2 regions of the Streptomyces sp. NPDC048483 genome follow, and region 2 is predicted to be linked to the other one. Evidence: riboswitches for the same ligand, from Rfam matches in the RefSeq annotation. Region 2 holds a riboswitch; the other holds the start of a gene.
The links. Region 2 has a riboswitch for S-adenosylmethionine ahead of thrC (threonine synthase). Riboswitches for the same ligand answer to the same signal wherever they lie in the genome.
Positions count from the first base shown of each region.

Region 1: another riboswitch for S-adenosylmethionine. It lies ahead of AB0D04_RS28450 (aminotransferase class V-fold PLP-dependent enzyme); the one in region 2 lies ahead of thrC (threonine synthase).

Region 1 covers NZ_JBEZJZ010000069.1:3,645-17,988, forward strand. Annotated here, with positions in the region: gene AB0D04_RS28425 (heme-copper oxidase subunit III) at 66-686, shown strand; gene AB0D04_RS28430 (c-type cytochrome) at 762-1,571, shown strand; gene AB0D04_RS28435 (Rieske 2Fe-2S domain-containing protein) at 1,568-2,629, shown strand; gene AB0D04_RS28440 (ubiquinol-cytochrome c reductase cytochrome b subunit) at 2,626-4,263, shown strand; gene trpD (anthranilate phosphoribosyltransferase) at 4,398-5,462, shown strand; SAM riboswitch class IV at 5,554-5,671, shown strand; gene AB0D04_RS28450 (aminotransferase class V-fold PLP-dependent enzyme) at 5,842-7,263, shown strand; gene AB0D04_RS28455 (Lrp/AsnC ligand binding domain-containing protein) at 7,648-7,929, opposite strand; gene AB0D04_RS28460 (rhomboid family intramembrane serine protease) at 7,926-8,684, opposite strand; gene AB0D04_RS28465 (hypothetical protein) at 8,890-9,129, shown strand; gene AB0D04_RS28470 (NYN domain-containing protein) at 9,148-10,521, shown strand; gene AB0D04_RS28475 (NlpC/P60 family protein) at 10,837-11,862, shown strand; gene AB0D04_RS28480 (NlpC/P60 family protein) at 12,118-13,164, shown strand; gene AB0D04_RS28485 (hypothetical protein) at 13,238-14,344, shown strand, end outside.
Region 2 covers NZ_JBEZJZ010000014.1:65,044-79,387, forward strand. Annotated here, with positions in the region: gene nagA (N-acetylglucosamine-6-phosphate deacetylase) at 1-267, opposite strand, end outside; gene AB0D04_RS10530 (ROK family protein) at 267-1,199, opposite strand; gene AB0D04_RS10535 (extracellular solute-binding protein) at 1,458-2,726, shown strand; gene AB0D04_RS10540 (DUF3263 domain-containing protein) at 2,800-3,144, shown strand; gene otsB (trehalose-phosphatase) at 3,237-4,178, shown strand; gene AB0D04_RS10550 (trehalose-6-phosphate synthase) at 4,186-5,694, opposite strand; gene AB0D04_RS10555 (glucosyl-3-phosphoglycerate synthase) at 5,771-6,733, opposite strand; SAM riboswitch class I at 6,918-7,069, shown strand; gene thrC (threonine synthase) at 7,087-8,373, shown strand; gene AB0D04_RS10565 (MoaD/ThiS family protein) at 8,429-8,707, shown strand; gene AB0D04_RS10570 (cold-shock protein) at 9,174-9,377, shown strand; gene groL (chaperonin GroEL) at 9,685-11,310, shown strand; gene AB0D04_RS10580 (VOC family protein) at 11,620-12,027, shown strand; gene AB0D04_RS10585 (hypothetical protein) at 12,190-12,555, shown strand; gene AB0D04_RS10590 (hypothetical protein) at 12,575-13,153, shown strand; gene AB0D04_RS10595 (peptidase inhibitor family I36 protein) at 13,150-13,521, shown strand; partial or broken gene AB0D04_RS10600 (AraC family transcriptional regulator) at 13,745-13,903, opposite strand; gene AB0D04_RS10605 (SseB family protein) at 13,997-14,344, shown strand, end outside.

The DNA.
Region 1 (14,344 bases), on a different contig from region 2:
GCCGTACGTCCTTGACACACCGAACGGCACCCCCCGGAGTGAGGGCGGGATAAGCGACCGACATAATGTCGGTCGTGGCGACAGCAACGACAGTAGAAACCGGGCACGCGCACCCGACGGTCAATCGGCCGAACCTCACCAGTGTCGGAACCATCATCTGGCTGAGTTCCGAGCTGATGTTCTTCGCGGCCCTCTTCGCGATGTACTTCACCCTGCGATCGGTGACCGGTGCGGAGTATTGGAAGGAATCGGCCGAGGCGCTGAATCTTCCGTTCTCCGGAACCAACACCTTCATCCTGGTGCTCAGCTCTCTGACCTGCCAGCTCGGCGTTTTCGCCGCCGAGCGCGGCGACGTCAAAAAGCTCCGCGCCTGGTTCGTGGTCACCTTCGTCATGGGCGCGATCTTCATCGGCGGTCAGGTCTTCGAGTACACCGAACTGGTCAAGCACGAGGGCCTCTCGCTCTCGTCCGGCCCGTACGGCTCGGTGTTCTACCTGACCACCGGTTTCCACGGACTGCACGTGACGGGCGGACTCATCGCCTTCCTGCTGGTCCTGGGCAGGACGTACGCGGCCAAGAGGTTCACCCACACGCAGGCCACCGCGGCCATCGTCGTGTCCTACTACTGGCACTTCGTCGATGTCGTCTGGATCGGCCTCTTCGCCACGATCTACCTGATCAAGTAGTCCGGTCCCGCACCGGACCGCATTCCAGACATAGCCAAAGCATCGACGCAGAAGATCCTGACACCGGGGTAATCCGTGAAAAAGCTCTCCGCACGACGGCGCCATCCGCTGGCGGCGCTCGTCGTCCTACTCTTCGCGCTGGCGGTCACTGGGGGGCTGTACGCCGCGTTCGCGCCGGCGGACAAGGCTCAGGCCGATGACACCGCCCAGTCCCTTGCCATCAAGGAGGGCAAAAAGCTCTTCGCCGTGGGCTGCGCAAGCTGCCACGGCACCGGCGGTCAGGGCACCTCCGACGGCCCCAGCCTGGTCGGTGTCGGTGCCGCAGCCGTCGACTTCCAGGTCGCTACCGGCCGCATGCCCGCCCAGCAGCCCGGCGCCCAGGTGCCGCGGAAGCGGAACATCTACAACAACGCCCAGATCGAGCAGCTCGCGGCCTATGTGGCGTCGCTGGGTGCCGGTCCCACCGTCCCCGACGAGAAGCAGTACAACGCGGACGGCGCCGACATCGGCAAGGGCGGCGAACTGTTCCGCACCAACTGCGCGCAGTGCCACAACTTCACCGGTGAGGGCGGCGCCCTCACCAACGGCAAGTACGCACCGACGCTCGAGGGCGTGGACCCGAAGCACATCTACGAGGCCATGGAAACCGGCCCGCAGAACATGCCCTCCTTCGGTGACGGCTCGCTGAGCAAGCAGAACAAGAAGGACATCATCGCGTACATCGGCGCCGTCAACGGCGATGAGTCCGAGAGCCCCGGCGGCCTGGACCTCGGCGGTCTCGGTCCGGTCAGTGAGGGTCTCTTCGGCTACATCTTCGGCCTGGGCACGCTGGTCGCGGTCGCCATCTGGGTCGCAGCCCGGACTACGAAGGCCAAGAAGTCATGAGTGAGACTGAACGACACGAAGACGTGCCAGAAGACAAGCTCCCCGAGCGGGAGACGGCGCACGAAGGCGCGCTGGCGACGGCGGAGAACCCGTTCGCCGACCCCGGCCTGCCGGAGCACGAGCACCGCATCCAGGACATCGACGAGAAGGCCGCCCGCCGCTCCGAGCGCATGGTGGCGCTGCTCTTCCTGGTGTCGATGCTGGCCACGGTCGGCTTCATCGCCTCGTACGTGGCCGTGCCGATCGACAAGATCGTCTACATCTGGCCGATCGGGCACATCAGCGGCCTGAACTTCGCGCTGGGCCTCACCCTCGGCGTCGCGCTCTTCTGCATCGGTGCCGGCGCGGTCCACTGGGCCCGCACCCTGATGTCGGACGTGGAGGTCGCCGACGACCGCCACCCGATCGAGGCCACCCCCGAGGTCAAGGCCAAGGTCATGGCGGACTTCGCGGAGGGCGCCAAGGAGTCGCAGTTCGGTCGGCGCAAGCTGATCCGCAACACGATGTTCGGTGCGCTGACCCTGGTCCCGCTCTCCGGCGTCGTCCTGCTGCGTGACCTCGGGCCGCTGCCCGGGACGAAGCTGCGGACGACGAACTGGAAGAAGGGCGTCCGGCTCGTCAACCAGTCCACCAACCTTCCGCTGCGTCCCGAGGACATCGCGGTCGGCTCCCTGACCTTCGCCAAGCCCGAGGGCCTGGAGGAGGACAGCGAGGACTTCAACGAGCACATCGCCAAGGACGCCCTGATGCTCGTGCGGATCCAGCCGCAGGACATCAAGGACAAGCAGGAACTGTCCTGGTCGCACGAGGGCATCGTCGCGTACTCGAAGATCTGCACCCACGTGGGCTGCCCGATCAGCCTGTACGAGCAGCAGACGCACCACGTGCTGTGCCCCTGCCACCAGTCGACCTTCGACCTCGCCGACGGCGGCAAGGTGATCTTCGGTCCGGCCGGACACGCCCTGCCGCAGCTGCACATCACGGAGAAGGACGGCTTCCTCGAGGCCGCGAGCAGCTTCGCGGAGCCCGTCGGCCCGAGCTTCTGGGAGCGCGGATGAGTAACGAGACAAGCGCGACCAACCCGCGCCGCGGCCAGGCGCCGCGGGGCGAGCGGATCGCCGACTGGGCGGACGGCCGGCTGGGCATCTACAGCCTCGCCAAGTCCAACATGCGCAAGATCTTCCCGGACCACTGGTCCTTCATGCTGGGTGAGGTCGCGCTCTACAGCTTCATCATCATCATCCTGACCGGTGTCTATCTGACGCTGTTCTTCCACCCGAGCATGGCCGAGGTGACCTATCACGGTTCCTATGTGCCCATGCAGGGGATCCGGATGACCCAGGCCTTCGAGTCGACGCTGGACATCAGCTTCGACGTCCGCGGTGGCCTGCTCATCCGCCAGATCCACCACTGGGCGGCGCTGGTCTTCCTGGCCGCGATGATGGTCCACATGATGCGGGTGTTCTTCACGGGCGCCTTCCGCAAGCCGCGCGAGGTCAACTGGCTGTTCGGCTTCCTGCTGTTCGTGCTGGGCATGTTCACCGGCTTCACCGGCTACTCGCTCCCCGACGACCTGCTCTCCGGCACCGGCGTGCGGTTCATCGAGGGCGTCATCCTGGCGATGCCGCTGGTCGGCTCGTACCTGCAGATGTTCATCTTCGGCGGCGAGTTCCCGGGCCACGACATCATCCCGCGGTTCTTCACGGTGCACGTCCTGCTGCTGCCGGGCATCATGCTCGGCCTGCTGGTGGCGCACCTGATCCTGGTCTTCTACCACAAGCACACGCAGTTCCCGGGTGCCGGCAAGACCAACAGCAACGTCGTGGGCATGCCGCTGCTGCCGGTCTACATGGCCAAGGCCGGAGGCTTCTTCTTCCTGGTCTTCGGTGTGATCTCGGTGATCGCCGCGGTCGCCAGCATCAACCCCGTGTGGGCCATCGGGCCGTACCGGCCGGACCAGGTCTCCACCGGTGCGCAGCCGGACTGGTACATGGGCTTCGCCGAGGGCCTGGTGCGTGTCATGCCGGGCTGGGAGTGGGACTTCTGGGGCCACACCATCAACTTCGGTGTGCTGATCCCGATCCTGATCTTCCCGCTGGTCCTGGTCGCCATCGCGGTCTACCCGTTCGTCGAGTCCTGGGTCCGCGGCGACAAGCGTGAGCACCACATCCTGGACCGCCCGCGCAACGCCCCCACCCGCACCGGCTTCGGTGTGGCCTGGCTCGTCGCGTACTTCGTGATGCTGATCGGCGGCGGCAACGACCTGTGGGCGACGCACTTCCACCTGTCGCTCAACTCGCTCACCTGGTTCGTCCGGATCGGCTTCTTCGTCCTTCCGGTGCTGGCCTTCATCGCCACCAAGCGGATCTGCCTGGGTCTGCAGCGGCGCGACAAGGACAAGGTGCTGCACGGCCGCGAGTCCGGCATCATCAAGCGCCTGCCGCACGGCGAGTTCGTCGAGGTCCACGAGCCGCTCGGCCAGGAGCAGCTGCACGTGCTCACCCAGCACGAGCAGCCCGCCCCCTACGAGCTGGGCCCGGAGGTCGACGAGAACGGCGTCCGCCGCAAGTTCACCCGGTCGCAGAAGCTGCGTGCCAAGCTCTCGAAGACCTACTACGGCGAGGACAACGTCATCCCCAAGCCGACGGTCGAGGAGTACCAGGAGATCACCAGCGGCCACGGCCACCACTGATCACCACAGCGCTGTAAGGCGCACGTAGTACGCCACCCAGAGGGCCCCGTCCGAGCACCGGACGGGGCCCTCCGGCGTTCCCGCGGCTCGATAGGGTGAGGTCACAGGCAGTAGACAGACCAGGAGTGTGGACCATGAACGTTGTGACCCCGGTTGGCGGCGACAGCGTGGCGGCCCACACCTGGCCGGGCATCCTCAACGCCCTGCTGGACGGCCGTGACCTCGCCGCCGACGACACCGCCTGGGCGATGGACAAGATCATGCGGGGCGAGGCCAGCGACGCCCAGATCGCCGGGTTCGCGGTGGCCCTGCGCGCCAAGGGCGAGACCGTCGCCGAGATCTCCGGCCTGGTGCGCACCATGTACGCACACGCCCGGCTGATCGAGGTGCCCGGCCCCAGCGTCGACATCGTCGGCACCGGCGGCGACGGTGCCAAGACCGTCAACATCTCCACGATGTCCTCGATCGTGGTGGCCGGCACCGGCGCCAAGGTCGTCAAGCACGGCAACCGCGCGGCGTCCTCGGCCAGCGGCGCCTCCGACGTCCTGGAGAAGCTCGGCGTCAACCTCGACCTCACTCCGCAGCGGGTCACCGAGGTCGCCCAGGAAGCGGGCATCACCTTCTGCTTCGCGGTGAAGTTCCACCCCTCGCTGCGCCATGTCGCCAATGCCCGCGGTCAGCTCGGCATCCGTACGACCTTCAATGTGCTGGGCCCGCTGACCAACCCCGCCCGGGTCCGCGCCCAGGCCACCGGCGTCGCCGACGCCCGGATGGCGCCGATCCTGGCCGGGGTGCTCGCCGAGCGGGGCTCGTCGGCGCTGGTCTTCCGCGGCGACGACGGCCTGGACGAGCTGACCACGACCGCCACCTCGAGGGTGTGGATCGTGCGGGACGGCGCGGTGCGCGAGGAGGCCTTCGACCCGCGGGACGTCGGCATCGACCTGGTGCCGGTGGAGGCGCTGCGCGGCGCGGACGCGTCGTACAACGCCGATGTGGCCCGCCGCCTGCTGGACGGCGAGACCGGCCCGGTACGCGACGCGGTGGTGCTGAACGCCGCGGCGGCGCTGGTGGCGCTGGAGCCGACGGACGCGCCGCTGGCGGAGCAGATCCGGGCCGGGATGGCGAAGGCCGCCGCGGCCATCGACTCCGGGGCGGCCAAGCGCGTGCTGGAGCGGTGGGTGGCCGCAACCAACGCCTGAGCACCCCGTCACGCACGGTGTGACGCAAGCCCCGGTCCGTCATCCGGACCGGGGCTTGCGGCGCATCGGCCGTATGGCATGATGCTGCGCAGGTCACGAGTGACAGCGACACAGGCCCCGGCCCGCTGTCCGGCAACCCTCCGTCCGTGGCGGGGTGCCCCGGGTGATGACCAGGCCGCAGGCAGCGAGGTCTGCGGCAAGCGCGGATCCCTCGCCAGGGATCCTGGTCCTCGAGGGAGCCTCTTCCGTGATTCAGCGAATGCGATAGGGCCGTCGGCCCCTTTTCCGCACCCCTTTTCTTTCCCGCCGCGTGTGCTGTGCGGTGCCCTTCCGCGCACCCGCCCGCGGTGAATTCGCTTTCCTGTTACGGGAGTTCGCCATGTCTGTTTCCGCCGTTGCCGCCGACCGTTCCGTTTGTGCCCCGCTGCCGGTTCTGGGCCGGGATGTCACCGTCCCGCTCGTGACCGGCGGCGAGGCCGCCTACGCCGCACTGGACTACGCCGCCAGCGCCCCGGCCCTGCAGCGGGTCTGGGACGACGTGGCCGCCTACGCCCCGTACTACGGCAGCGTGCACCGCGGCGCCGGATACCTCTCGCAGCTGTCCACCGACCTCTTCGAGAACAGCCGGAAGACGATCGCGGACTTCCTCGGCTGCCGGGCCGACGACCAGGTCGTCTTCACCCGCTCCACGACCGACTCGCTCAACCTGCTGGCGGCCGTACTCCCGGACCGCACCCAGGTGTTCGTCTTCGAGACCGAGCACCACGCGTCGCTGCTGCCGTGGGAACAGCGCGCGGACACCGCCGTGACGTACCTGAACGCGCCGCGCACCCCGCAGCAGGCGGTGGCCATCCTCGAGCAGGCGCTGGCCGAGCGCGAGCCGTGCTCCGCTTCCGGAGACTCGGTGAAGAGCGGAGGCGGAGCGCAGCGGAGCGGTCCCGCCCTGGTGTGCGTCACCGGCGCCTCGAACGTCACCGGTGAGCTCTGGCCCGTACAGGAGCTGGCGGCCGCCGCGCATGCCCACGGCGCCCGGATCGTCCTCGACGCCGCGCAGCTCGCCCCGCACCACCCCGTCGACATCGCGGAGCTGGACGTCGACTGGGTCGCCTTCTCCGGACACAAGCTGTACGCGCCGTTCGGCGCCGGGGTGCTGGCGGGCCGCGCGGACTGGCTCCAGGACGCGGAGCCGTACCTGGCGGGCGGCGGCGCCAGCCGCAAGGTGTCCCGCCGCGCGGACGGCGGCGTGGACGTCGAGTGGCACACCACCGCGGCCCGGCACGAGGCCGGCTCCCCGAACGTCATCGGTGCCTACTCCATCGCCTCCGCCTGCCGGGCGCTGACCGAGGCCGGGTTCGACCAACTGGTCGCCCGCGAGCAGGCGCTGATCGCCCGGGTCCGGGCGGGCCTGGCCGAGGTGCCCGAGGTCAACGTCCTCTCCCTCTTCGGCGACGACGCCCCGCGGGTGGGCGTGATCTCCTTCGTCGTCGAGGGCTGGAACAGCTCGCACTTCGCGGCCGCGCTGTCCGCCGAGTACGGCATCGGCGTCCGCGACGGCCTCTTCTGCGCCCACCCGCTCGTACGGACCCTGCTCGGCAGTGAGCCGCAGGAGCCGGGGGAGTGCGGTGCGCCCGAGGCGGCGCCGGGTGAGCGTTCTCTGAACGCCATCCGGGTCAGTTTCGGCGCCGGCACCCCCGACGAGCATGTTGACCGCTTCGTGCGAGCGGTCAAGGAACTGGTCGCGGACGGCGCGCGGTGGAACTACCGCACCGAGGACGGCCGTTGCGTACCCGCGTCCGCGTAGGCCTTTTCCCACCGCTCCGCTGCGCTTTGCCTGGGCCGACGTGCCTGGCTTTGCCTCCGTTTGGCGGGCTGGTGCCGCTGCGCGGGGCTGTTCGGCTGAGGGACCGGGCCTCCGGACTCCGTCCTGCGGCCCGGCCCCTCCCCGTTGTGGGGGGAAGAAAACCGGTGGGGGTGTGCGTAGCGACGCACGCCCCCACCGGCCCTTTCCGCCCACCCACGGGAGGGGACGGCCCGCAGGACGGAGTCCGGAGGGCCGTCACCGCACCCGACAACACCACGCCCGCCGCTGGGGGTACCTCCCACGCCCTTTAGGGCAGTGGGGGAGCAACGGCGAGACACCACCACGGAGGGAAAGCCAACAACGTGGGGCGCAGACGCTACGCGTCTACGCGTCCAGGCCGATGGCGAACGCCGCCTCCAGGTCGTGCTGGGAGTACGTGCGGAACGCAATGTGCGTCTCGGTCGAGGCGACGCCAGGGACCTTGCTGATCCGGCCAGGGATGACATCGGCAAGGTCGTCGTGGGCGGCGACCCGCACCATGGCGATCAGGTCGTGCGCACCGGTGACGGAGTAGACCTCGCTGACGCCGTCCAGCGCGGCGATCTGCTGGGCGATCTCCGGGATCTGGTCCACGCTGGTCTTGATGAGCACGATCGACGTGATCACGGCTGGCTCTCTCCCTCGGTCGCCGGGGCGTTCTCCCTGGTGGACCCCACACTATCCCTCCCGTAGCGCACCCAGGCGTACAGGAAGCCGAGCGCGAACCCGACCACATGGGCGAGGTAGGCGACGCCGGGGCCGTGGGGGCCGGCCTGTGCGGCCTGCCACTGGAGGACGAACCAGAAGAGCAGCACGATCCAGGCGGGGAAGCGCAGGGGGAGGAAGAAGAGGAAGGGGAAGACGCTGGTGACGCGGGCCCTGGGGAAGAGGTAGAGGAAGGCGCCGAGTACGCCGGAGATCGAGCCGGAGGCGCCCACCAGGGTCTGGCCGGAGGTGGCGTGCGCGGCGGCGTAGCCGAGCAGGGCGAGGTAGCCGGTGGCGAGGTAGAAGGCGGTGAACGGCAGCCGCCCCATCCGGCTCTCGGTCATGCCGCCGAAGACGTACAGAAACAGCATGTTGCCGAGCAGGTGCAGCCAGCTGCCGTGGACGAACAGCGCGGTCAACGGGGTGATCAGGGCGCGGAGCGAGCCGCTCCACAGATCGAGCGGAATCACGCCCCAGCGCTCGAAGTAGGCGGTCTGGGCCTGTAGCAGGGCGTCGCCGTGGCCGTACACATGGTTCAGGCCGGAGGCCGGGCCGATCGCGAAGATGACGCAGCACAGCCCGATGAGGACGTTCGTCGTCCGGGAGAAGGCCGCTGCCAGGGAGCGGGCGGGGTGCGGTGGCCGGGGGATGCCCGGGAACAGGGGCGGCGCCGTCATGAAGTGATCATGGCGTAATGGGGGCATTCGGGACAGAGTGCCTCGCCGTGTCCCGCCTCCTGGGCACGGCCCGCACCCGGCCCCCTCCAGGCCGTAGGGTTGCAGTCAGTACCTTGCGTATTTCCGCAGTCCGACGGCGCACCGCGTGAACCCGTACATCAGCACGAGACCGACGAGCATGACGAGTACGAAAGAGGACAACACGATGGCTGCTCCCCTGCCGACGGCCGAAACGCGGTGGCGCTGCACGCTCTGCGGCAACCTCACCCGCTTCGATGTGACCCGCCGGTCCAAGGTCGTGGAGTACGTCCACCTGGACCTTGCGGGGGAGCCGAAGGTGGAGGAGCGCGAGGTCCTCAGTGAGAGCATCGAGTCCGTGCGCTGCCGCTGGTGCAACGCGGTCGACCAGATCGAGCTGGTGGACCGGCCGGGCGCGAGCGCCTGAGATCGGAGCGATCAAGCCGTGGTGGAGCGTCCAGAAAGGGAGCCGGGGGCGGCGCACGCCGACGCATCGGAGGATGCCGTCGACGAGGTGCTCGACCGTCCGCTGCCCGAGGGCGTACGGCGCCGTGTCGTGGCGCTCACCGCGGAGTCGTTCGGTGCGCTGACGGTTTCCGAACTCCCGCCCCCCTTGCGGCAGTACGCCCGGTTCACCCCCACCCGCCGCGCCAAGTTCGCCGGAAATGCGATGGCCGCGGCGCTGGAGAGCGACGCGGTCTTCCGGCAGCGGATCGCGGGCAAGCTGCGCGAGGCCCAGCCGGAGCTGGCCGCGGCCCTGGAGGACGGCACCCCGCCCGCGGCCGCCGATCCGCTGGACGTTGCGGCGGCGGCCTATGTGCTGCGCCCCGAGGGCTGGGTCAAGCTCGTCGCGGCGGCCGGCGAGGAGGCGCAGCGGGTGCGCGCCGAGCGGGCCGGTGAGGAGGCCGAACGGGAGCTGGCCCGGCTGCGCGAGGAGCTGGCGCAGGCGCGCAGCGAGGCCCGTGCGGACGCCGACCGGGTCCGGGCCGATCTGGACGCGGCCCGCAAGGAGAGCGAGTCGCTGCATCGCAAGCTGCGGAGCGCGCTGAGCGACGTCAAGCGCGGCGAGGCGGCGGTGCGCAAGGCCGCGTCCGCGGTGGACGCCGCGCGCTCCCAGGCCGCGACGGAGAAGGCCGTCGCGGACAGCGAGCTGCGCCGGCTCAAGGCCCGTGTCGCCGAGGTCGAGACGGCGCTGGAGACCAGCCGGCGGGCCGCCCGTGAAGGCCGCAGCGTCGAGGACATGCGGCTGCGGCTGCTGCTGGACACGGTGCTGGACGCCGCCCAGGGGCTGCGCCGCGAACTGGCCCTGCCGCCCGCCAACGTCCATCCGGCGGACACCGTCGAGGCGGTCGCGCCCGGCAAGATGACGCCCAAGGACATCGCGACCCGCGCGCTGTCGGAGATGGACCCGGCGCTGCTCGACCAGCTACTGGCGCTGCCGCAGGCGCATTTGGTGGTGGACGGCTACAACGTCACCAAAACCGGCTATCCCACCATGCCTCTGGACAAACAGCGGCTGCGGCTGCTGGGCGGGCTGGCGGTGCTGGCCGCGCAGACCGGCGCGGAGATGACCTGCGTCTTCGACGGCGCGGAGCTGGCGGCGCCGGTGCTGCTCGCGCCGCCGCGCGGGGTGCGGGTCCTGTTCAGCAAACCGGGCGTAACGGCCGATGAGTTGATTCGTCAGCTGGTACGGGCCGAACCGCCCGGCCGCCCGGTCGTCGTGGTCTCCACGGACCGGGAAGTGGCCGACGGCGTCGCCAAGGCGGGCGCCCGGCCGGTCGCATCTGCCTTGCTCCTCAAGCGACTTGCCCGGACCTGACCGTTTTGCGGCTCCGGGGGCGTCCCGCCCGGAAAACCACTTGATTTTCCCTTGACTGCCGTACCGGAGCGTCAAGTGCCGCTTACTGCCTGTGTGATGTTGGTAAAGCTTGGGGCCCGTGGCACAGATTTTTCCTGTGGGGATTTGAAGCGATCACAACTCGGTTACTAAGGTCGGGCCTCGAACCTTCATACAGGTGATTATCCAACCGGGATGGTCAGTGGAGGTACCGCCGAGTCCGCGGCGTTCACGCGGAGCCGGGGTTTCACCCCCCACTTCCCGGTAGGCGGCTGGAGGAAGAAGGAGCTCGCCCCCGTGGCGTCCCACCGTCGACCCAAGCAGCCGAGCCGTACTCGCGTGACCGTGCTCACCGCGACCGCCGCCGCGGCCGTCGCCCTGTCCTCCCAGGCCGCCCAGGCCGCCCCGAACCCGTCCAAGAAGGACGTCAAGGCCCAGGTCGACAAGCTCTACGAGCAGGCGGAGCAGGCCACCGAGAAGTACAACGGCGCCAAGGAAGACCAGAACAAGCTCCAGAAGGAGGTGGACCGCCTCCAGGACAAGGTCGCCCGCGGCCAGCAGGAGCTCAACCAGCTCCGCAAAGGCCTGGGCGCCGTCGCCTCCGGCCAGTACCGCAGCGGCAGCATCGACCCCTCGGTCCAGCTCTTCCTCTCCGGCGACCCGGACAGCTACCTGGACAAGGCCTCCACCCTCGACCAGTTGAGCGGCCACCAGGCCGAGCAGCTCAAGACCATCGCGGACAAGCAGCGCCGGCTCGCCCAGGAGCGCGCGGAGGCCGCCGGCAAGATCGAGGACCTCAGCGCGACCCGCAAGGTCCTCGGTGAGAAGAAGGACGAGATCAAGGGCAAGCTCGCCAAGGCGCAGGAGCTGCTCAACGCCATGACCGCCAAGGAGAAGGCGGCCATGCAGGCGGAGCAGGAGCGCGCCAACCGCGCCAACGACCGGACCGACCTCGGCGACGACGTGCCCGCGTCGCAGCGCGGTGCGGCCGCCCTGTCCGCCGCCCAGTCCAAGATCGGCTCGCCGTACGTCTGGGGCGCCACCGGCCCCTCCTCCTTCGACTGCTCGGGCCTGACCTCCTGGGCCTACCAGCAAGCCGGCCAGTCGCTGCCGCGCACCTCGCAGGAGCAGGCCAACGCCGGCACCCGGCTCGGCTCGGAGAGCCAGCTCAAGCCCGGCGACCTGGTGCTCTTCTACAACGACCTGCACCACATCGGCCTCTACGCGGGCAACGGCACGGTGCTGCACGCCCCGAAGCCGGGCGCCGCGGTGCGCTACGAGTCGATCAACAACATGCCGTTCGCGTTCGGCGTGCGGGTCTGATCACACCAGGCACAAGGGTCTGAAAAGCCTCACAACAGTTGCAACCTGCCGCCCGAACGGGCGAATTGCGGCCCCCGCCGCTGACTTCCCGCCCCGCCGGTGACCTGCGCAGTCACCGGCGGGGCGGCATTGTGCGGACGGAAAAGGGTCTTTGGTCGCCACCGACCTGCGCCGTTACTGTCTGCCCTCGCAGCTGCGGGTCACCGTCCGCCCTCCCGGGCGGCAGCGGCTGCACAGGGAAGGAGTGCGGCACACGTGGTCTCCCATCGCCGTACCTCACAGCCAGGCCCCGTCACCCGCACCGGTGTCACCGCCGTCTCGGCGGCCCTGGCAACCGCGGCCGCCGCACTGTCGGGGACACCGGCCTCGGCCGACCCCGCGGAACACCCCGCCGCGGGCCGGGAAGCGGCCACCGCACGGCTCGACAAGCTCTACGAGGAGGCCGAGCGGGCCACCGAGAACGTCAACGGCGCCGACGAGCGGACCCGGCGGCTGCGGGACGAGGTGGCGAACCTCCAGGACCGCACCGCCCGCGCCCAGGAGCAGGTCAACCGGATGCGCACCCGGCTCGGCGCCCTGGCCGCCGCCCAGTACCGGGGCGGCGGCATCGACCCCGCCCTGCGCCTGCTGCTCTCCGAACGCCCCGACAGCTACCTCGAGAAGGCCTTCGCCCTCGACCGGATCAACAGCACCCGGGCGCACGAGCTGCGCGAGCTCCAGGACGCGCTGCGGGCCCTGGAGCAGCAGCGCCGGGCGACCGCCGCGAAGCTGGCGGCCCTGGAGGCCGGCCGCCGGGACGTCGCCCGCGGCAAGAAGGCGGTCCGGCGCAAGCTGGCCGCCGCCCAGCGCCTGCTGAACGCCCTCCCGCGGGACGCCAGGGCGGCCTACGGCCGGGCCTCCCGCAGCGACGGGCGGGACGAGATCCTCCCCGACCTCTCCGGCGCCGTACCGGCCTCCGGGCGGGCCGCCGCGGCCGTCGCCGCCGCACTCGCCGCCGTCGGCTCCCCGTACGCCTGGGGAAGCAGCGGCCCCTCGTCCTTCGACTGCTCCGGACTCACCCAATGGGCCTATGCGCGCGCCGGAGTCTCCATCCCGCGGACCTCGGAGGCCCAGCGGGGCGCCGGCCGCCAGGTGCCGCTCTCCCAGGCGCAGCCCGGCGACCTGGTCGTCTACCGCTCGGACGCCAGCCACGTCGGGATGTACGTGGGCAACGGCCAGGTCGTGCACGCCCCGTATCCGGGTGCCCGGGTCCGCTACGACCCCGTCGGCATGATGCCGGTCGCCTCCGTCACCAGGCCCTGAACCGGCCCTCGACCCCCCTCCCGCCGTTTCCCTGCGTTTTTGCGCCGGGCGGGTCGCACTTACGATCAGCGGCATGTCACGTCAGCGGGCGCGGCGGCGATGGCCGTCACGGGCCGGGGCGGCGGTCTGTGCCGCCCCGCTCCTTGCGCTGCTCGTCCCGCTCACCGGCTGCGCACCCCAGTCCCCGCCGCGCGACCGCTTCCCGGACGTCCAGCGGATGCTCGACGCCCGCGCGCGGGCCGTCCGCCACCGGGACACCGCCGCCCTCCTGGCCACCGTCGACCCGCGGGCGGCCACCCCCTACCGCGCCCGCCAGCGCCGCCTGATCGCCAACCTCACGGCGGTCCCGCTCACCGACTGGCGCTACGACCTCGTCTCCACCGATGCCTTCCCGCTCCCGGCCGGCGGCCCCCACGGCCGGATGGCCGCCAAGGTACGGCTGAGCTACCGCCTCAAGGGCTACGACACCGCGCCCGTGACCTCCCTCCAGTACCTCACGCTCACCGAACGCGGCGGCCGCTGGCGGATCACCTCGGACACCGACGGCACCCCGGCCGGGCGGCCCGGCACCCGCCAGCTGTGGGACCAGGGCCCGGTACGGCTGGTGCGCGGCCGGCACAGCCTCGTCCTGGGCGGCGCCACCGACCCGGCGCGGCTGCGCGATCTTGCGGACCGGGTGGACGAGGCGGTGCCCGCGGTCTCCGACGCCTGGAAGAGCAGCTGGTCGGCGAAGGTGGTGGTGGAGGCGCCGGACACCGTCGACCAGATGGCGCAGCTGCTGGGCAGCGGCGACTCCGCCGGCTACATGGGCATCGCGGCCGTCACCACCGGCGAGGCGGGCGCCTCGGCCACCGCCCCCGCGGACCGGGTGATCGTCAACCCGGAGGCGTACGAGGAACTCAACGACCTCGGCCGCGCGGTCGTCCTCACCCACGAGACCGCCCATGTCGCCACCCGTACGGTTACCACCGAGGCCACCCCCCTGTGGCTCTCCGAGGGCTTCGCCGACTGGGTCGCCTATCGCGATATACGCCGCAAGGCCGCCATCACCGCCCCCGAACTCTCCCGCGCGGTCGCCCTCGGCAAGACCCCCGACCGCCTCCCCACCGACGAGGACTTCGGCTTCCAGGCCGGCGCGGACCGCCTGGCGAAGGCGTACGAGGGCGGCTGGCTCGCCTGC
Region 2 (14,344 bases):
GAAGGAGCCGCCGCCTCCGCCGTGGACGTGCATATCGACGAAGCCGGGGACGATGAGGTGGCCCGGGAGATCGACGGCCTCGGTGTTGCGGTCGTAGCAGAGGGGCCCGTCCGCGTCCACGTCCCGGCTGCGGATGTCGGCGATCCGCGTGCCCTCGACCGTGATGCGGCCACCGTCGACGACGCCGGACGGCCGGGCGATGCGGGCGCCGGTCAGGACGGTGCGGCGGGGCCGCGAGGGCCGGTCCGCGGAATGCTGCAGTGTCATCAGGCGGTTACCTCCGTGGAGAGAAGATCCCAGGCGAGCAGTCCTGCGCCCAGGCACCCGGCCGCGTCCCCGAGGGCCGCCGGAACGATCGAGGGGACGGGCTGGAACGTAACGCGCCGGCGGACGGCTTCCCGCAGAGGCGCGAACAGCGTGTCGCCCGCCTCGGCGAGCCCGCCGCCGATGATCATCATCCGCGGGTCGAGCAGGGTCAGCCCGGTGACCAGGCCGTCGGCGAGGGCGTCCACGGCGGCGTGCCAGACGGTGCGGGCGCGCTCGTCGCCCGACTCCACGGCCTTGGCCGCGTCCGCCGCGCTGGCCTGCGGATCGCCGCAGATGGCCGCCCAGTCCCGGCCGACGGCGGCGGCCGAGGCCAGCGTCTCCAGACAGCCGAGCTGCCCGCACCCGCACTTGCGCCCGCCGGGCCGTACGACGATGTGGCCGATCTCGCCGGCGCTGCCGTGCGCGCCCGCCTCGATCCGCCCGCCGACGCCGATGGCCCCCGCGATTCCGGTGCCCAGCGGCACGAACAGAAAGCGGTCGGTGCCCTTCCCCGCCCCGATCCGGCCCTCCGCCAGGCCGCCGGTGCGGACGTCGTGCCCGAGCGCGACCGGTACGCCGCCGAGCCGCTCGGACAGCAGGGCGCGCATCGGTACGTCCCGCCAGCCGAGGTTGGCGGCGTAGACGGCGGTGCCTGATGCCTCGTCAACGATGCCGGGGACCGCGACCCCGGCGGCCAGCGCCGCGGCGCCGAACCGCGTCCGGCCGACGTCCTGCAGCTCGGCGGCGAAGCCGAGGATGGCCTCGACGACGGCCTCCGCCCCGCGCTCGCGGCCGGTCGGGCGCCGCGCCTCGTACAGCAACGTGCCGTCCGCCCCGACGAGGGCGGCTTTCATCCCGGTGCCGCCCACATCCAGGGCGATGACGTTTCTCACGGCAACAGTTTTGCGCGATCCTCCATAAAAGGTCTAGTCCACTCACCGTATCCGTGGTCTCTTGCGCCTGTTTGGCCTGGTGGGCACCCGGTCTCGTGATCTTCGCGTGGGAAGGGCGATATCGAAGAGAGACTTCCGGTGGTGTAGACCTTATGGAGACGCGCGAGTAAAACTCGCAGTTCATGCCGGTGGAGGGTGACCCCCGACACCGAGATGGACCCGGCAGAACAGATTTCGGGACAAGGGCGGTACATCACGGTGCAGCGGCGGTACTTGAGCCTGACGGCGGCGGGAATTGCCTCCGTCCTCACCTTCACTCTCACCGGCTGCGGCAGCGGCGCGAGCGACGGCGATGTCACGCTCAAGCTCATCGCCGCGGACTACGGCGACAACGAGGCCAACAGCTCCCAGCACTACTGGGACGACCTCACCCGCGAGTTCGAGAAGAAGAACCCCGGCATCAAGGTGGACGTCGACGTCTACAGCTGGAAGGACGTCGACAAGAAGGTCGCGGACCTGGTCAAGGAGGGCAAGGCCCCCGACCTGGCCCAGATCGGCGCGTACGCCGACTACGCCGCGCAGGACAAGCTCTACAGCGCCGACCAGCTGCTCTCCATACCCGTCCAGGCCGACTTCACCCCGGCCCTCGCGGACGCCGGCGAATACCACCGGGTGCCGTACGGCCTCCCCTTCGGCGCCAGCACCCGGCGCCTCTTCTACAACAAGAAGCTCTTCGCCGAGGCGGGCATCACCGACCCGCCGAAGACCTGGGACGACATCGCCCGCGACGCCCGGCTGCTCAAGAACCACGGCGTGAAGACGCCCTTCGCGCTCCCTCTCGGCCCGGAGGAGACCCAGGCCGAGACGCTGATGTGGATGCTCAGCGGAGGCGGCGGCTACACCGACACCATCGGCAAGTACACGATCGACTCGCCGGAGAACATCAAGACCTTCGAGTGGCTCCAGAAGGACCTCGTCGGCAAGGGCCTGACCGGGGGCGACCCCGCCGACGTCAACCGCGCCGACGCCTTCCAGGGCTTCGCCGACGGCGACGTGGGCATGCTCAACGGCCACCCCACCCTGATGAAGCAGGCCGGGGCCAAGGGCATCGACTACGGCACCACCGAACTCCCCGGCATCCACGGCAAGGCCAAGGCCACCATGGGCGTCGCCGACTGGATGATGGCCTTCAAGCAGCCCGGCCACCGCGCCCAGGCCGGAAAGTTCCTCAACTTCGTCTACAGCACGAAGAACGTGCTGAGGTTCTCCGGCACCTACGGACTGCTCCCGGTCACCGCTTCCGCCTCCCAGGCGATGATGGCCGACGACGAGTACAGCAAGCTGCACGGTTTCCTCAAGCAGCTCGCCGGCGCCGAGTTCTACCCGGCCGACAAGACCTCCTGGCCACTGGTCTCCAAGACCGTCAAGGCCAAGATGGGCGCCGCCGTCGGCCCCGGAGGCAACCCGTCCGCCGTTCTCAGCGACCTCCAGAACATGGCGGACACGGCGGACAGCACCGTCAGGTGAGGGCGCCGGCGGCCGCCCGGGCGTTGTCCGACCGTGGGCTTATCGTGGGAATGTGATGAGGGGCGGTACCGACATGACGGGCGGCAGCGAAGGCACGGGCGGGGGCGCGACGGACGACGCCGCCGTCGCGACCGACGCCGCTGCCACGGACGACGCCGGCGCTGCGGACCGCACGGGCGGCGAGCACGAGGCCGCCGGGCTCTCCTCCCGTGACGCGGCGGTGCTCGCCGTCGAGCGCCGCTCCTGGTCCGGCCCCGGGGCAAAGGAGCGCGTCATCCGCGAGCGCCTCGGCATCTCCCCGACACGCTACTACCAGCTCCTGAACGCCCTGTTGGACGACCCCCGCGCGCTCGCCCACGACCCGGTCACCGTCAACCGCCTGCGCCGGATACGCGACGCCCGCCGCGCCCGCCGCTGACACCACACCCGGGGCACGGGGGTGCCGACCCGCCGCCCCGATGCCCCCGTACACCCGGTGTGCGCCCGCAGCCCGCCGGTAGGGTCGGCGCCATGGGCAGCCCCCGGAACGCCGCGCCGACGCCGAACTCCGAACCGACCCCGCAGTCCGCCCCGCCGCCGGACTCCGCCGCGCCGCCGCGCGCCCTCCCCACGCCGAAGACCGGCGCCGGCCGCGACGGGCTCGCCGACCTCCTCGCCCACCCCGAACGCACCGTCATCGCCCTCGACTTCGACGGCACCCTCGCCGACATCGTCCCCGACCCGGAAAAGGCCTGCGCCCATGCCGGCGCCACCGCCGCCCTCGGCCGCCTCGTACCGCGGCTGCGCGCCGCCGCCGTGATCACCGGCCGTCCGGCCACCGTCGCGGTCCGCCTCGGCGGCTTCGCCTCCGTCCCCGGCCTCGACCACCTCACCGTCCTCGGCCACTACGGCGCCGAGCGCTGGGAAGCGGCCACCGGCACGGTCCACGCCCCGCCGCCGCACCCCGGCGTCGCCGCCATACAGGCCGAACTCCCCGGCGTACTCGACGCCTCCGGCGTCTGGCGCGGCACCTGGGTCGAAACCGCCATCGAGCGCAAGGGCGGCCGCGCCATCGCCATCCACACCCGCCGCGCCACCGACCCCCAAGGCGCCTTCGACCGGCTGCGCGGCCCGCTCGCCGCCCTCGCCGAACGCCATGGCCTGATCGTCGAACCCGGCCGCCTCGTCCTGGAACTGCGTCCCCCGGGCATGGACAAGGGCGTGGCCCTGGCCGACTGGATCCACGAAACCGGCGCCGCCACCGTCCTCTACGCCGGCGACGACCTGGGCGACCTGGCCGCCTTCGGCGCCGTCGAAAAGCTCCGCTCCGAAGGCCTCACCGGCATCCTGGTCTGCAGCGGCAGCAACGAGGTCACCGAACTGGCGGAGCGCGCCGACCTGGTGGTGGACGGGCCGACGGGGGTGGTGGGGCTGCTGGGTGCCCTGGCGGACCACCTGACCGCCGCCACCTGACGCCGCCTCACTCCCGCAACGCGCGCAGCTGGTCCAGGAACCACTGGGCCGGCGGCAGCGCGGTGGCGGCCGCGGCCAGCCGTGCGCTGCGCTCGGCCCGTTCCGTGTCGTCCATGGACAGGGCGGTGTGCAGGGCCTCGGCCGTGGCATTGATGTCGTACGGGTTGATGACGATCGCGTCCTCGCGCAGCTCCCAGTACGCGCCCGCTCCCCGGGAGAGCACCAGCGCGCAGCCCCGCTCCGAGACCACCGGCACTTCCTTCGCGACCAGATTCATGCCGTCCCGGATCGGATTGACCAGCGCCACATCCGCCAGCCGGTAGGCAGCCAGCGACCGCGCGAAGTCGTCCTTGACGTGCAGTACTACGGGCTGCCAGCCCTCCGTGCCGTACTCCGCGTTGATCTCCTCGGCGAGGCGCGCGACCTCCGCCGTGTACTCCCGGTAGACGGCCAGGTCCTGCCGCGAGGGATAGGCGAAGGCGATATGCACCACCCGCTCGCGCCACTCGGGCCGGTCGGCGAGCAGCCGGCGGTAGGCGAGCAGGCCGCGCACGATGTTCTTCGACAGCTCGGTGCGGTCGACCCGGACGATGGTCTTCCGGTCCGTCCCGCCGGTCCGGCCGATCTGCTCGCGCAGCGCCGCCAGCCGCTCGTCGACATCGGGGCGGTGCGCCCGCTCGCGCAGGAATTCCGCGTCGGCGCCGAGACCGTGCACCCCGATACGGGTCTTGCGCGGCCTGAGCCAGGTGGAGATGAGATACGGATCCTCGTCGCGCGGCCGGTACGCGTCGCATTCCGCCCCCAGCGCCCACTGGCAGCAGTCCATGAAGGCCCGCGCCCAGTGCTGGGTCAGGAAATTCGCCCAATCCGCGCCGAGGATGCCCGCCACCAGTTTCCGCTGAATGTCGTCCGGCAGCATCGCAAAGTACTCCGCCGGCGCCCACGGAGTATGCGAGAAATGCGCAATCCGCAGGTCAGGGCGGCGTTCCCGGAGCAGTCCGGGCACCAGCGCCAGGTGATAGTCCTGTACGAGGACGGCCGCACCGGGCGCCGCGGACTCCGCCAGCGCGTCCGCGAAGGCCGTGTTGTATTCCTCGTACGACGCCCATTGCTCACGGAATTCCGTGTCGAATACCGGCTCCATCGGCGTCTGATACAGCATGTGGTGAACGAACCACAGCACGGAATTGGCAATTCCGTTGTAGGCGTCCTCGTGCACGTCCGCCGGAATATCCAGCATCCGGACCCGCTGCCCGCCCGTATCGGCCGGATCCAGGACCCCGCCCGCCCGCCGTACGGCCTCCCGGTCGCCCTCCCCGAGCGCCGCACACACCCACAGCGCATCCGTATCGGGGCCGATGGCCGAGAGCCCGGACACCAGCCCGCCGCCGCCCCGTTTGGCGGTCAGCGCACCGCCTTCCCCCACGGTGTAGGACACCGGACCGCGATTGGACGCGACGAGAACCTCGGCACCTGACGGGACCGCACCCTGGACCGCACTGCGCTCGGAGACCATGCCGCGACATTAACCCGCTACCGATCCGCGCAAACGTACGGAAACCGGCCGACGCAAACCGGCCGGGAAAGGGGCCTCAGGCCGCCCGCCGCTCCGCGTACTCCGGTACCTCGGCCATCGGGGGCCGCTCCACGGTGTCCACGTCCGTGGTGCGCGGTACGAAGCCGTTCGCGCCGCGGTCGAACTGGGTGAGGCGGGGGCGGACCAGGTGGCCGCGGGTGAGGCGGAGCTGGGCGGTGCGGTAGATGGCGGCGGCCATCCGGCCCAGGGCCTGGCCGTCCTGGTGGCGGTGTTTGCGGACGCCCACGTCCACCTGGGCGAGGCCGTCCAGGCCGACCGTGTGCAGGGCATCGACCAGAAGGCCGAGCTCGACGCCGTAGCCCACCGGGAAGGGCAGGCGCTCCAGGAGGGAACGGCGGGCCGCGTACTCGCCGCCCAGGGGCTGGACGAAGCCGGCCAGCTGGGGCCAGTGGAGGTTGAGGAGCGGACGGGCGACCAGCTCCGTCACGCGGCCGCCCTGGCCGGGGCCGGCTCCTTCGCCGCCCGTGTCCAGCGGGCGGTCGTACATCGCCTTGACGAAGTGGATGTCGGGGTCCGTCAGCAGCGGGCCGACGATGCCGGAGACAAAGGTGGCGGAGAATTCGCGCAGGTCGGCGTCGATGAAGCAGACGATGTCGCCGGAGGTGGCGAGCAGGGAGCGCCACAGGACCTCGCCCTTGCCGGGGAGAGCGGGAATACGGGGGAGCACGCTGTCCCGGTGGACGACCCTGGCGCCGGCGGCCGCCGCGACCTCGGCCGTACGGTCGGTGGAGCCCGAATCCAGCACCACCAGCTCGTCGACCAGGGGGACGGCGTCGGTCATCAGGTCCCGGCGGATCGCCGTGACGATCGCGCCGACCGTGGCCTCCTCGTCGAGGGCCGGCAGGACTACGCTGACCGTGCGGTTCGTCTGGCGCTTGGCCTCCAGCAGCCGCCCGAGTGGACGGTCGGCCGCCGACCAGGAGCGGCTGCCAAGCCAGCGCTCCACCTCTTCCAGCACGTCTACGACTCCTTGGTGGCCGCCGGATCAGCGGCGCATGGGTGATCCATTGTGTGATCCATCTCGCGGTGCGGACGACTATCTCAAGTGTCAGTGCCTTCGGTTACAGTCTTGAACAACGCGGATGACCGTCGCATGCCGGGGTCACCGCCACAAACGCCTGGGTTTCGGCCCAGTGCCATACCGCTCATCCAGAGGGGCAGAGGGATACGGCCCGTTGAAGCCCCGGCAACCCTCCAGCCGGTCTCCGCCGCAGTTACAGCGCGCGCGAGGCTCCCGGCTAGGGAAGGTGCCAAGTCCGTCTCGCGGCGAGATGCGTCGCGAGGAAGATGAGGAGAAAGGGCCTCGCCTCCATGGCTGTGCAAGTCACCGAAACCGCCGCAAATGCTCCCACTGTCGCTCTGGGCCCGGCCGTCGCGCTCTCCTGCCGCGAGTGCGGGCAGCGCTTCGATCTCGGTCCCATTTTCGCCTGCCAGGAATGTTTCGGGCCGCTCGAAGTGGCGTACGACCTCCCGAGCGGCGACCCTGAGGGCCTGAAGAAGCGGATCGAGGCCGGCCCCGACAACATCTGGCGCTACGCCCCGCTGCTGCCCGTCCCCGCCGATGTGGCCGACAAGCCGAACCTGAACCCCGGCTTCACCAAGCTGGTCAAGGCCGACCGGCTCGCCGCCGAGCTGGGCATCACCGGCGGCCTGTACGTCAAGGACGACTCCGGTAACCCGACGCACTCCTTCAAGGACCGCGTCGTCGCGATCGCGGTCGAGGCCGCCCGCGCCTTCGGGTTCACCACCCTGTCCTGCTCCTCCACCGGCAACCTCGCGGGCGCGGTCGGCGCCGCGGCCCGCCGCGCCGGTTTCAAGTCCTGCGTCTTCATCCCGCACGACCTGGAGGCCGGCAAGGTCGTCATGGCCGCGGTCTACGGCGGCGATCTGGTGGGCATCGAGGGCAACTACGACGACGTCAACCGCTTCTGCTCGGAGCTCATCGGCGACCCGCTGGGCGAGGGCTGGGGCTTTGTGAACGTCAACCTCCGCCCGTACTACGGCGAGGGTTCCAAGACGCTGGCGTACGAGATCTGCGAGCAGCTGGGGTGGCAGCTCCCGGACCAGATCGTCATCCCGATCGCCTCCGGTTCCCAGCTCACCAAGATCGACAAGGGGCTGAAGGAGCTGATCGCCCTCGGCCTGGTCGAGGACAAGCCCTACAAGATCTTCGGCGCCCAGGCCGAGGGCTGCTCGCCGGTCTCCGCGGCCTTCAAGGCCGGGCACGACGTCGTACGCCCTCAGAAGCCGAACACCATCGCCAAGTCGCTGGCCATCGGCAACCCGGCCGACGGGCCGTATGTGCTCGACATCGCGCGGCGTACGGGCGGTGCGGTGGAGGATGTCAACGACGAGCAGGTCGTGGACGCGATCAGGCTGCTGGCGCAGACGGAAGGGATCTTCGCGGAGACCGCGGGCGGCGTGACCGTCGGCGTCACCAAGAAGCTCGTCGAGGAGGGTCTGCTCGACCCGGCCCTGACCACCGTCATCCTCAACACCGGTGACGGCCTCAAGACGCTTGACGCCGTCGCTGCCGGGCCCACGGCCACCATCCGGCCGAGCCTGGACGCGTTCCGCGCGGCCGACCTGTCCGGCTGAGCCCCGGCCCCTCCCCCCTGAACTCGTACCCCGCAGTCGCTGGAAGGCAGAACCCATGAGCGTCAAGGTCCGCATCCCCACCATCCTCCGCACGTACACCGGCGGCGAGGCCGAGGTCGCCGCAGAGGGCGCGACCCTCTCCGAGGTGATCTCCGACCTGGAGAAGAACCACACCGGGATCGCGGCCCGTGTGCTGGACGACGCGGGCAAGCTGCGCCGCTTTGTGAACGTCTATGTCAACGACGACGACGTCCGCTTCGAGCAGGGCCTGGAGACGCCGACGCCGGACGGCGCGGGCGTCTCCATCATTCCGGCGGTGGCCGGCGGCTGCTGAACGAGTTGATTTGCGCCATCTCTCGTCCTGCGTGACTGGAATTGCCCCATCCACCCAAAAGTGGATGGGGCAATTCCATGTCGTGAAAGGCGATACCATGGGGGCGATCTTCTTCGTACGAGCCCTCGTACAACCTGCGTATGACCCTCGTACGACTCCGCGCGCGTGCCCCACGCATATCTGATCGCGATGAGTTGTGCCCGAAGCGTGTGCAGGAATTGTCGGATACGTGAGCTATGCCCGGCCCGACTTGCCCTGGCGTAATGCGACTTGGCTGCATAATTGCGGATTCTCCGGCGCCGGAATTCTCGTCCGATTGACCTGTTGCGCTGGGCATTGGTGCAGATACATTCAGCGGCGGTCGACGCGTTCCGGCGCACACCCCACGGGCCTTTCGAGGGGTGAGGTCTGACCCGGGTCCGCGGAGTGCGGTCCTGCGCAAGGGCCAGTAATAGGGGAGTTAGGCATGGCTCAGGGCACCGTCAAGTGGTTCAACGCGGAGAAGGGCTACGGCTTCATCGCGGTCGACGGTGGTGCGGATGTATTCGTCCACTACAGCGCGATCCAGATGGACGGCTACCGCACCCTTGAGGAGGGTCAGCGGGTCGAGTTCGAGATCTCGCAGGGCCAGAAGGGGCCGCAGGCGGACATGGTCCGGGTGGCCGGCTGAGGCGCCGACCGACTGCAGCGTCAAGAAGGCCCGCACCCCTGAGGGGGTGCGGGCCTTCTTGCGTGCGGGGCGGGTAGCCACCCCGGCCCCCCAGCCCCCCGCCCACCCATCCGCACGCTTGCACTCGAGGGGGTCGAGTGCTAATCATTGCGTTAGCACTCTCCGGGTGAGAGTGATAACCAAGGATCGGGTCGGCGAGGTCCGCAGATCGGGTGGGGCAAGGAACCACACGGCATGCAGGCCGTCCGTCGCGGGCGCCAGCGCGGTCCGGAGCAATCCACCCCGATGTCCGGGAGGACCACTTCACATGGCCAAGATCATCGCGTTCGACGAGGAGGCACGGCGCGGTCTCGAGCGCGGGATGAACCAGCTCGCCGACGCCGTCAAGGTCACCCTCGGCCCCAAGGGCCGTAACGTCGTCCTCGAGAAGAAGTGGGGCGCCCCCACGATCACCAACGATGGTGTTTCCATCGCCAAGGAGATCGAGCTCGAGGACCCGTACGAGAAGATCGGCGCCGAGCTGGTCAAGGAGGTCGCGAAGAAGACGGACGACGTCGCCGGTGACGGCACGACGACCGCGACCGTCCTGGCCCAGGCTCTGGTCCGCGAGGGCCTGCGCAACGTCGCCGCCGGTGCGAACCCGATGGCGCTGAAGCGCGGCATCGAGACCGCCGTCGAGGCCGTCTCCGCCGCCCTGCTGGAGCAGGCGAAGGATGTGGAGACCAAGGAGCAGATCGCCTCCACCGCCTCCATCTCCGCCGCCGACACCCAGATCGGCGAGCTCATCGCCGAGGCGATGGACAAGGTCGGCAAGGAAGGCGTCATCACCGTCGAGGAGTCCCAGACCTTCGGTCTGGAGCTGGAGCTCACCGAGGGTATGCGCTTCGACAAGGGCTACATCTCGGCGTACTTCGCCACCGACATGGAGCGTATGGAGGCGTCGCTCGACGACCCGTACATCCTGATCGTCAACTCCAAGATCGGCAACGTGAAGGACCTCCTTCCGCTGCTCGAGAAGGTCATGCAGTCCGGCAAGCCGCTGCTGATCATCGCCGAGGACGTCGAGGGCGAGGCCCTGTCGACCCTGGTCGTCAACAAGATCCGTGGCACCTTCAAGTCCGTTGCCGTCAAGGCCCCGGGCTTCGGTGACCGCCGCAAGGCCATGCTCGGCGACATCGCCATCCTCACCGGTGGCACCGTCATCTCCGAGGAGGTCGGCCTCAAGCTCGAGAACGCCGGTCTCGACCTCCTGGGCCGCGCCCGCAAGGTCGTCATCACCAAGGACGAGACCACCATCGTCGACGGTGCCGGCGACAGCGACCAGGTCCAGGGCCGCGTCAACCAGATCCGTGCCGAGATCGAGAACAGCGACTCGGACTACGACCGCGAGAAGCTCCAGGAGCGTCTGGCGAAGCTGGCCGGCGGCGTGGCCGTCATCAAGGCCGGTGCCGCCACCGAGGTCGAGCTCAAGGAGCGCAAGCACCGCATCGAGGACGCCGTTCGCAACGCGAAGGCGGCCGTCGAGGAGGGCATCGTCGCCGGCGGTGGCGTGGCCCTGCTCCAGGCCTCCGCGGTCTTCGAGAAGCTCGAGCTCGACGGTGACGAGGCGACCGGCGCCAACGCCGTGAAGCTCGCGCTGGAGGCCCCGCTCAAGCAGATCGCCGTCAACGGTGGTCTCGAGGGTGGCGTCGTCGTGGAGAAGGTGCGCAACCTGACCGTCGGTCACGGCCTGAACGCCGCCACCGGCGACTACGTCGACATGATCGCCGAGGGCATCATCGACCCGGCGAAGGTGACCCGCTCTGCCCTGCAGAACGCCGCCTCCATCGCCGCGCTGTTCCTGACCACCGAGGCCGTCATCGCCGACAAGCCGGAGAAGGCGGGCGCTGCCCCGGCCGGCGGCGGCATGCCGGGCGGTGACATGGACTTCTGATCCGGCCCACCGGATCAGACTGCCGGTCCTCGCGGACCGCAGGTCCACCCGTTCGCCGGGGCGGCACCCTTCGTACGAGGGGTGCCGCCCCGGCGGCGTTTTTGGGGCTGTCGCGGCGGCGATTCGGGGGAGCCATCGCGGCCGGCTCCGCCGATGCGCGTACCGAGGTCGGCCTGCCGCGTGCCGGGTGCCGGGTGCGGCGATGGGTGCGGTGATGGGCGTGTTCCGACCGAAGGTCGGGCGGGGAAGGGCGGGCAGCGGGCTAACCTTTGTCCCAATTGCCCCCTCTTTGACGTTTGGTGAACCCATATGCCCTTCGCGCCCTGCATCAGCGTCCAGGACACCGCCGCCAGCCTCGCCTTCTACAAGAAGCTCGGCTTCGACGTGGACTCCCGGGCCGCGCGCCCCGGCGACGACATCCACATGCTGCTCTTCGAGGGCGACTTCTGCGCGATGATCTACCGCAACGAGGATCTCAAGCACTGGCTCCCGGTCCTCAAGGACACCCCCATCGGCTTCGCCGGCATGTTCTACCTGTCCGTCGACGACCTCGACGCCGCCCACCGCCATATCGCCGAGAACGCCGAGATCGTCAAGGAACTCACCGCCGACCACACCGGACAGCGGATGTTCTACTTCCGCGACCTCGACGGCTATGTGATCGGCGTCAACGAGAAGGCGGCGCTGGAGGCAAGCGAGATGGGCAAGTACGCCTGAGGCAGGGCCCACGCCAGGGCTGTGGAGTACCAGTACCAGTACCAGTCACCTGTGCGGGTGCTACGACGCACATCAGTTGGGGAGTGGCCTGGCGCATACCTGCACAACCCGCGGGGAGCGTGATCAGGCCCAGATCGACCGCCACCCCGGGGGACCTCCCGTATGCGTCAACTCGCCACCGCCGCCGCGGTGTTCGCTACCGTCCTTGCCGCTGGCCTGGCCGCGCCTGCCGCTCAGGCGGTGCCGCCGGGCCAGGTGCACTTCTGGCCCGAGCCCCACCAGATGGGCTCAGGAGGCGCCTGGGCCTACAGCCCACCCGGCTACCGCGAGGCCGACCCCCGCGTGCAGCGGCACGCCTACTCCTTCGACTCCCACGCCCCCGTCAGCGTCTACGCCATCAGCTACCAGCCCGGCGGGCGCTGCCTCTACCGGGAGATCCGGCCGGACGACTACGACAACAACTGGACCGCCTGGGGGACGAAGTTCGACGGCGTGAGCGACACCAAAATGGGCTGCGAGCCGGGCTGATCCGCGGATGCGCCTTCGTATGCGGACCGCCGGACTACTGGCCCGCCCCCTGCTCCTGACCGGCTGCCTCCTCTCCGGCCTCCTTCTTGCCAGCTGCCTCCTGACCGGCTGTACGGGCCAGGCCCCGGCCCCGGTGCCCCGTCCCGCCCCGGACGACGTGATCAAGACCGCCACCCGGCTCCTCACCGACGCCTGCCTCACCCGCCAGGGCCTCACCCCGCCCCGCGCCGGGCAGCGCCCGCCGCACACCGCCGAGCGACGGAAGGCCCAACAGCGGGTCACCGCCGCGCTCTTCGGTACGGGCCGGACGGAGCTGTCCCTCACCCTGCCCACCGGCTATGTCGTACGCGCCCACACCGACGGCTGCCTGGCCGCCGCCCAGCGGCGGCTCTACGGCGATGAGCGCCGCTGGTTCCGGGCGTCGGTGACCGTCAACAACCTCAAGCCCGAAGCCGCCCACACCCACCGCAGCCTCGCCGAGGTCCGCGCCCGGCACCGCGCCGAGATCGCCGACTGGCGGCGGCTGCGCGCACATGCCCTCACCGGAGCCACGGCTCTGCTCAACCACCACCCATCCAAGGGAGACCCCGCACCATGAAGCGCACCACCGCCGTCCTCGCAGCCACCCTGATCTCCGCCGGCGCCGCCCTGGCCACCTCGTCCGCCGCTGAGGCAGCGGACTGTCGCAGCGGCTACTTCTGCGTCTGGACGGACGCGAACTTCCAGGGCATGAAGATCGAGCACAGTGGCGACGATCACTGGTGGGAGGGCGACATGTCCAACGAAGACTCCTCGTGGGCGAACCACGGCGTCTCCGGGCCGGGCGTCAAGGACCACGTCAAGGTGTACGACGGCCGTGAACTGCAGGGACACGTGACCCTGTGTCTGGCTCCCGGGCAGGAGATCGGCTACAACGGCGGCGCGAACGACAAGGGTGGCTCCCACACCTGGTCCGTCGGCTGCTGAGGACTGTCGGGCGCTGCGGCGGCGAGGGGCGTCGGCCCGCCTCGCCGCCGCTGTCGTTTCGGCCTTCCTCAAGGTTCTCGCTGTCTGCGTCCCGTCCGCCGACGGCCGGGTGCGCCGAATCTCCGGCTCCGGCCGGGACGGTGAGCGTGTCCAGATCCTCGGGCCCGGGAGGACCCGTCACCACACCGCGGTAGTAGTCGAGTTCACTCCTCCTGCCGATGTGGCCCACGCCGTGCACGACCCGGAACGCCCGGCCAAATGCCTCGCCGGATCCGAAGCCGCAGCGCACCGCGATCTCCGGCAGCGTCCGCTCGCCGGCCAGCACCTCCGCATCGGCGATGGCCAGCCGTTGAGCCGTCTTTATTGAATTCGAAAGAACCATAGGGCCGGTTTTGTCGCTGGCGTGTTCGACTCGCAGTGTCAGTGCCATGTGTCATGGTGGTGTCAACGCGCGAGGGGAATCGGGGGGTTCGCCATGTACTTGACTGACGAGATAGCGGCAGCTCATGAGGGGGAGCTGAATCCGGCCGCCTTGGTGGGGGAATTCCGACGCGCCTCGGTATTCATCCCGGTCGTGAACGATTCCCTCATGTCGGCCGAGATGTCCGGAATCCGCTGGCTGTACGCCTTCACCGACGAAGAGGCGCTGTCCCATTTCGCCGTGGCCCGCGGTGCCGCACCTGACACCGAGCTGGAGTACGTACGCGCCGTCGGCGCACGTCTCCTGGACGTCGTCATCCCCGCCATCGAGGGTCCCGCGGGCGTGGCCGTAAACGTGGGAAGCGAGCAGCCGATGCTGTTTCCGCCGGTCAGCGGCATCGTT